Regions from separate parts of the Serratia entomophila genome, predicted to be linked through region 3. Evidence: predicted binding sites of a transcription regulator. Region 3 holds the regulator's gene; each other region holds the start of a gene.
The links. Region 3 encodes sigma-54, which starts transcription at its own class of promoters, with help from an activator protein. Its sites were predicted from a motif close to GTTGGCACANNTTTCGCTNT; they were not measured.
Positions count from the first base shown of each region.

Region 1: KHA73_RS01205 (gamma carbonic anhydrase family protein) is a predicted target of sigma-54. The motif match lies at 1,101-1,120, and genes of this name have one in related genera.
Region 2: KHA73_RS02135 (circularly permuted type 2 ATP-grasp protein) is a predicted target of sigma-54. The motif match lies at 791-810, and genes of this name have one in related genera.

Region 1 is NZ_CP082787.1:254,039-256,307, reverse strand. Features, by position in the region: rRNA gene KHA73_RS01210 (16S ribosomal RNA) at 1-737, opposite strand, end outside; gene KHA73_RS01205 (gamma carbonic anhydrase family protein) at 1,244-1,786, shown strand; gene aroE (shikimate dehydrogenase) at 1,820-2,269, opposite strand, start outside.
Region 2 is NZ_CP082787.1:457,010-459,278, reverse strand. Features, by position in the region: gene ridA (2-iminobutanoate/2-iminopropanoate deaminase) at 219-605, shown strand; gene KHA73_RS02135 (circularly permuted type 2 ATP-grasp protein) at 846-2,269, shown strand, end outside.
Region 3 is NZ_CP082787.1:4,400,190-4,402,458, reverse strand. Features, by position in the region: gene ptsN (PTS IIA-like nitrogen regulatory protein PtsN) at 1-38, opposite strand, end outside; gene hpf (ribosome hibernation promoting factor) at 198-485, opposite strand; gene rpoN (RNA polymerase factor sigma-54) at 509-1,942, opposite strand; gene lptB (LPS export ABC transporter ATP-binding protein) at 1,993-2,269, opposite strand, start outside.

The DNA of each region.
Region 1 (2,269 bases), 850 kb from region 3:
GGGGGCCGCCTTCGCCACCGGTATTCCTCCAGATCTCTACGCATTTCACCGCTACACCTGGAATTCTACCCCCTCTACGAGACTCTAGCTTGCCAGTTTCAAATGCAGTTCCCACGTTAAGCGCGGGGATTTCACATCTGACTTAACAAACCGCCTGCGTGCGCTTTACGCCCAGTAATTCCGATTAACGCTTGCACCCTCCGTATTACCGCGGCTGCTGGCACGGAGTTAGCCGGTGCTTCTTCTGCGAGTAACGTCAATGTAATGCCGTATTAAGACACTACCCTTCCTCCTCGCTGAAAGTGCTTTACAACCCGAAGGCCTTCTTCACACACGCGGCATGGCTGCATCAGGCTTGCGCCCATTGTGCAATATTCCCCACTGCTGCCTCCCGTAGGAGTCTGGACCGTGTCTCAGTTCCAGTGTGGCTGGTCATCCTCTCAGACCAGCTAGGGATCGTCGCCTAGGTGAGCCATTACCCCACCTACTAGCTAATCCCATCTGGGCACATCTGATGGCGTGAGGCCCGAAGGTCCCCCACTTTGGTCCGTAGACGTTATGCGGTATTAGCTACCGTTTCCAGTAGTTATCCCCCTCCATCAGGCAGTTTCCCAGACATTACTCACCCGTCCGCCGCTCGTCACCCAGGGAGCAAGCTCCCCGTGCTACCGCTCGACTTGCATGTGTTAGGCCTGCCGCCAGCGTTCAATCTGAGCCATGATCAAACTCTTCAATTAAAAGCTTGATTTGCTTCAACTCGTGAAGCGATGCTCAAAGGTTACTGCATGAATTTTACTTCAGTTAGTCACTCTTCAAGACTTGATATTTTTTCGTACCCGAAGGTACTGGATATCGTCTTGTGGAGTGCCCACACAGATTGTCTGATAAATTGTTAAAGAGCAGTGAGTTAGCCGCTTTCGCTTGTTAACTCGAGGTGGCGTATATTACGCTTTCCTCTTTCAGAGTCAACCCTAATTTTCAGGATTTTTTCTCTTTCTTCCCGGCCGCTTCGTGAAGTGAATCACTTGCTCCGTGTCGATGGAGGCGCATTATAGGGATCCGAATTTTTTGCACAACCCCTTTTTTGATCTTTTCCTTCCGTTTGCACACTTTTCAGTCCTTTCGGGTGGATCTTGCGCGATCAGGCCCGTTTTTCACAGGATCCGCCGCTGTGGCTGGTTGTAATTCCATCAGCAGCGTCTAGTATTGCCGGTAAATATGATCCCGACGTGAGGCTATCACCATGTCCGATGCAGTACGTTCTTACCTTCATTACTCCCCCAAACTCGGTCAGCGCGTCATGATCGATCCTTCCAGCGTGGTGATCGGCAACGTTGAGTTGGCCGATGACGTCAGCATCTGGCCGCTGGTCGCCATTCGTGGTGACGTTAATGCGGTAAAGATCGGTGCGCGCAGCAATATCCAGGACGGCAGCGTACTGCACGTGACCCACAGATCCGAACATAATCCCGAAGGCTACCCTCTGCTGATAGGGGAAGACGTGACCGTCGGCCATAAGGCCATGCTGCACGGCTGCGCTATCGGCAACCGGGTATTGGTCGGTATGGGTTCGATCCTGCTGGACGGTGCGGTAATAGAAGACGATGTGATGATTGGCGCCGGCAGCTTGGTGGCGCCGGGCAAAAGACTGGCCAGCGGCTATCTCTATATGGGCAGCCCGGCGCGCCAGGTTCGCCCGTTAACCGCCGCCGAACTGGAAGGCCTTATCTACTCTTCAAATAACTACGTGCGCTGGAAAGACGAATATCTGTCGGAAGATATCTGACGGGCCCCCGTTCCCTGCCGGGAACGGGCCTCTTTATGCCGCCAGTTCGCTGCGCAGCTGACGCAGTACCGGTTCAATTTCCGGCATTACGCCATGCCAAAGCAGAAACGCATGGGCCGCCTGCCCCACCAGCATCCCCAAACCGTCGGCATAGTCGGTTGCACCCTGCTGTTGCGCCCAGGCCAGGAATGGCGTTAGCCCTCGTTGATAGAACATGTCGTAGCAACGGGTATGGCGATTCACCACGCCGTTCGGCAACGCGGGGATTTCACCGTTAATGCCGGAGGCGGTAGCGTTGATCACCAGATCAAACGATCGTTGCCCAAGCTGATCCAACGGCAATGCCGAGATCTCGCCAAGATGGCTGAATGCCTGAGCCAGATCCTGCGCCCGGCTGAACGTCCGGTTGGCGATCGTCAACTCACAGCCAAAAGACAATAGCGGCAAAATCACGCCGCGCGCCGCGCCGCCGGCGCCCACCAG
Region 2 (2,269 bases), 1.1 Mb from region 3:
GCCGTAGAGAACGCATGTATTCGTCCCCTACGGTGATCGCACGCAGCCAACAACGCTGCGGTTTGAAAGACAAATGGCATACCCAAAATAATTGGAGTTGCATCAAGGCGGCAAGGGAGCGCATCCCGATGAGCTTACAGGAGTAAGTGATTCGGGTAAGTGAGCGCAGCCAACACAGAGGCAGCTTCAAGTATGACGGGTATATATTAGGAGAAAAAATGTCACGTAACATCAGCACTGAACTCGCCCCGGCAGCCATTGGTCCTTACGTGCAGGGCGTTGATCTGGGCAGCATGATCATCACTTCCGGCCAGATCCCGGTCGATCCGAAAACCGGCGCAGTTGCCGACGACGTCACCGCTCAGGCGCGCCAGTCGCTGGAGAACGTGAAGGCGATCGTCGAAGCCGCCGGCCTGAAAGTAGCCGACATCGTGAAAACCACGGTGTTCGTCAAAGACCTGAACGACTTCGCCACCGTCAACGCCGCATACGAAGCCTTCTTCAGCGAGCACAGCGCGCCGTTCCCGGCCCGTTCCTGCGTCGAAGTGGCCCGTCTGCCGAAAGACGTGAAGATCGAGATCGAAGCCATCGCCGTTCGTCGTTAATCCACGATAGCGCGCATAACGGTCAGCCCCGGCTGGCCGTTTTTATTTGCCGACGCTGAACCATCAACGACCATCCACGCTCCCATTCGCCCCCTTTTAAGGCGCCTCCACCCGGCCTTGCACTAAAAGCGTGCCTTTTTCCGCCTGAAACGCGCCGCTACGCGCCATTTCCGCCCCTTTCTCACCTTGGCACATTTTATGCTCGATTGATTGACAGCCTGCAATGTCGACGAGGTGACGATGCTGAATATCAATCTGTCCGCTTCACCGTTTTTTGATGAGATGCTTCTGGCTGAGGGGAAACACCGGGGCCATTACGCAGCTTACTGGCATTGGCTGCAACAGGCCGACCACAAGGCCGTGCAACGCAAGCGGGAAGAGGCCGCGCTGCTGTTTCACCGGGTGGGCATTACCTTTAACGTCTATGGCGACGACGACGGCGCCGAGCGGCTGATCCCATTCGACAGCGTGCCGCGCATCATTCCGGCCGCCGAATGGGCGATGCTCGATCGCGGCATCCGCCAGCGCGTTCAGGCGCTGAACGCCTTCCTGCACGATATCTACCACCAGCAGCACATTCTGAAAGCCGGCATCATTCCGGCGGAGCAGGTGCTGGCCAACGACCAATATCAGCCCTGCATGCAGGGCGTCGATCTGCACCGCAATATCTATGCGCATATCGTCGGCGTGGACATGGTGCGCAACAGCGACGGCCAGTACTACGTGCTGGAGGACAACCTGCGCACCCCATCCGGCGTTTCCTACATGCTGGAAAACCGCAAAATGATGATGCGGCTGTACCCCGAGCTGTTCGCCCGGCAGCGCATCGCGCCGGTGGAGCGCTACCCCTCGCACCTGCTGCAGACCCTGCGCGAAAGCTCGCCGATCAACGATCCCACCGTGGTGGTGCTGACGCCCGGCCGCTTCAACAGCGCCTACTTCGAACACAGCTTCCTGGCGCAGCAAATGGGGGTTGAGCTGGTGGAAAGCGCCGACCTGTTCGTCAAGGACGGCGCGGTGTTTATGCGCACCACCGCCGGGCCGTGCAAGGTCGACGTGATCTACCGCCGGGTGGACGACGCCTTCCTCGATCCGCTGGCGTTCCGTCCGGATTCGATGCTCGGCGTGCCGGGGCTGCTGTCGGTGTACCGCGCCGGCAACGTGGTGCTGGCCAACGCCATCGGCACCGGGGTAGCCGACGACAAGTCGATCTACCCCTATGTGCCGGAGATGGTGCGTTTCTATCTGCAGGAAGAGCCGATCCTCAACAACGTGCCGACCTGGCAGTGCCGCCACAAAAACGAGCTGTCTTACGTGCTGGCCAACCTGGAGCAGATGGTGGTGAAAGAGGTGCACGGCGCCGGCGGCTACGGCATGCTGATCGGCCCGGCGGCCAGCAAGGACGAGATCGCCAACTTCCGCGCGCTGCTGCAGGCCCGGCCGCAGAACTACATTGCGCAGAACACCCTGGCGCTCTCCACCTGCCCGACCTTCGTCAACGACGGCCTGGCGCCGCGCCATATCGACCTGCGGCCGTTCGCCCTGAGCGGCGCGGAGATCCGCCTGGTGCCCGGCGGCCTGACCCGGGTGGCGCTGGCGGAGGGTTCGCTGGTGGTGAACTCGTCGCAGGGCGGCGGCACCAAGGACACCTGGGTATTGGAGGA
Region 3 (2,269 bases):
TTTAACACCGAGCTTAATTGCATATATTCGTTGTTCATCTCATCTTCACTTAAAACCGCGCCGGCGGGTGAACCCGGCAAGGCGGTTTTTCGCCTGTTTTAACCCTGATTACCGTTTCGGCGCGTTACCCATTCAGGTAACGCGCCGATAGCTGAGGCTGCGTTGAGCAGCGCCCTGACGGGAAGAGGGTCAGAGTGTCAGTGTTGCTTCAGTTTGTCTTTATGTTTGTTCAACTGACGCGCCAGTTTGTCGATTAGCGTATCAATTGCCGCATACATATTCTCGTCTTCCGAGGTGGCGTGCAACTCGCCTCCATTCACGTGCACCGTTGCTTCCGCAATTTGCTGCACTTTTTCCACACTTAAAACAACATACACCTGATTGATGCGGTCAAAATACTGTTCGAGCTTGGCGAACTTGTTGTTCACGAACTCGCGCAATGGATCGGTGATTTCGATGTGGTGTCCGGTAATGTTGAGCTGCATAGTGTCTTCCTTCTCAATAGAGGTCAAACCAACTGTTTACGCTGGTTCGACGGCGGGATGGACAAAGACTCTCGGTACTTGGCGACGGTGCGCCGCGCCACGATGATCCCCTGATCGGAGAGCAGGGTGGCCAGCTTGCTGTCGCTGAGCGGTTTGGCGGGGTTTTCCGCCGCAATCAATTTCTTCACCAATGCGCGGATCGCCGTTGAAGAGGCTTCGCCGCCGCTGTCGGTATTCACGTGGCTGGAGAAGAAATACTTCAATTCGAAAATGCCGCGCGGGCTGTGCAGAAACTTCTGCGTGGTCACGCGCGAAATCGTCGATTCATGCATCTCCACGGCCTGGGCGATATCCGCCAGCACCATGGGCTTCATAAATTCCTCACCCTGCTCAAAGAACGCCTGCTGCTGGCTGACGATGCAGCGGGTCACTTTCAACAGGGTCTCGTTACGGCTTTCCAGACTTTTAATCAGCCACTTGGCTTCCTGCAGGTTGCTGCGGATAAACTGGCCGTCGGCTTCGTTGCGCGCGCTGTTGCCCAACGCGGCGTACTGCTGGTTGATCTTCAGGCGGGGAATGCTGTCGGCGTTGAGCTCAACCGTCCATTTATCCTGCACCTTGCGCACCAGGACGTCCGGAATGACGTATTCCGACTCGCCGGTATTGATCGACTGCCCCGGGCGCGGGTCGAGCGACTGGATCAGCACCATCGCTTCTTTCAGTGTATCTTCTTTTAGCCGGGTTGAACGCATCAGGCTGCGAAAGTCGTGATTGGCCAGCAGGTCCAGGTGTTCGCTGATGATCAGGCGGGCTTCGGCCAGGTACGGCGTGTCTTTCGCGTATTGGGAAAGCTGGACCAACAGGCAGTCGCGCAGATCGCGCGCGGCGACGCCGATCGGATCAAAATGCTGCACGCGTTTCAATACCGCCTCGACCTCGTCCATGGTCACATTCTCGTCACCCAGGCTCTCCAGAATGTCTTCCAGCGGCACGGTGAGGTAGCCGGTGTCGTCGACCGCGTCGACGATTGAGGTGGCGATGGCGGCGTCGGTGTCGGAGAACGGCGTCAGATCCACTTGCCACATCAGGTAATCCTGCAGCGTCTGAGTGGTTTCGCCCTGATACACCGGCAGCTCGTCATCGCTGTAGTCGGTGCCGGTGCCCGACGGGGTGCCGGCGGTGTAGATTTCGTCCCAGGTGGCGTCCAGCGGCAGCTCTTCGGGCATGTCCTTCTGCTCCAGCGCCTCGCGGGTATCCAGGCCTTCGGTCTCGGTAGACTCTTTGGCGTCGATTTCTTCGTGCAGATCGGTCTGCTCAAGCAGGGGGTTGCTCTCTAACGCCAGCTGTATTTCTTGCTGAAGCTCAAGCGTGGACAACTGCAGCAGGCGAATGGCCTGCTGGAGCTGCGGAGTCATGGCCAGCTGTTGGCTGAGCCTGAGTTGCAAACCTTGCTTCATAATCTTCTGTCTACTTCCGTTAACCGTCGTCCTTCAGGACGCGCTGGCACTCAAAGGCGGAATTCTTCGCCCAGATAAACGCGTTTCACCTGTTCATCGGCCAGAATAGCATCCGGCGTGCCGTGGGCAATCAGTTTGCCCTGGCTGACGATATAGGCGCGTTCACACACGTCCAGCGTTTCGCGCACGTTGTGGTCGGTGATCAGCACGCCCAGGCCGCTGTCACGCAGGTGCTCGATGATTTTTTTAATGTCGATAACGGAAATCGGGTCAACACCGGCGAAGGGTTCATCCAGCAGGATGAATTTCGGGTTGGCCGCCAGCGCT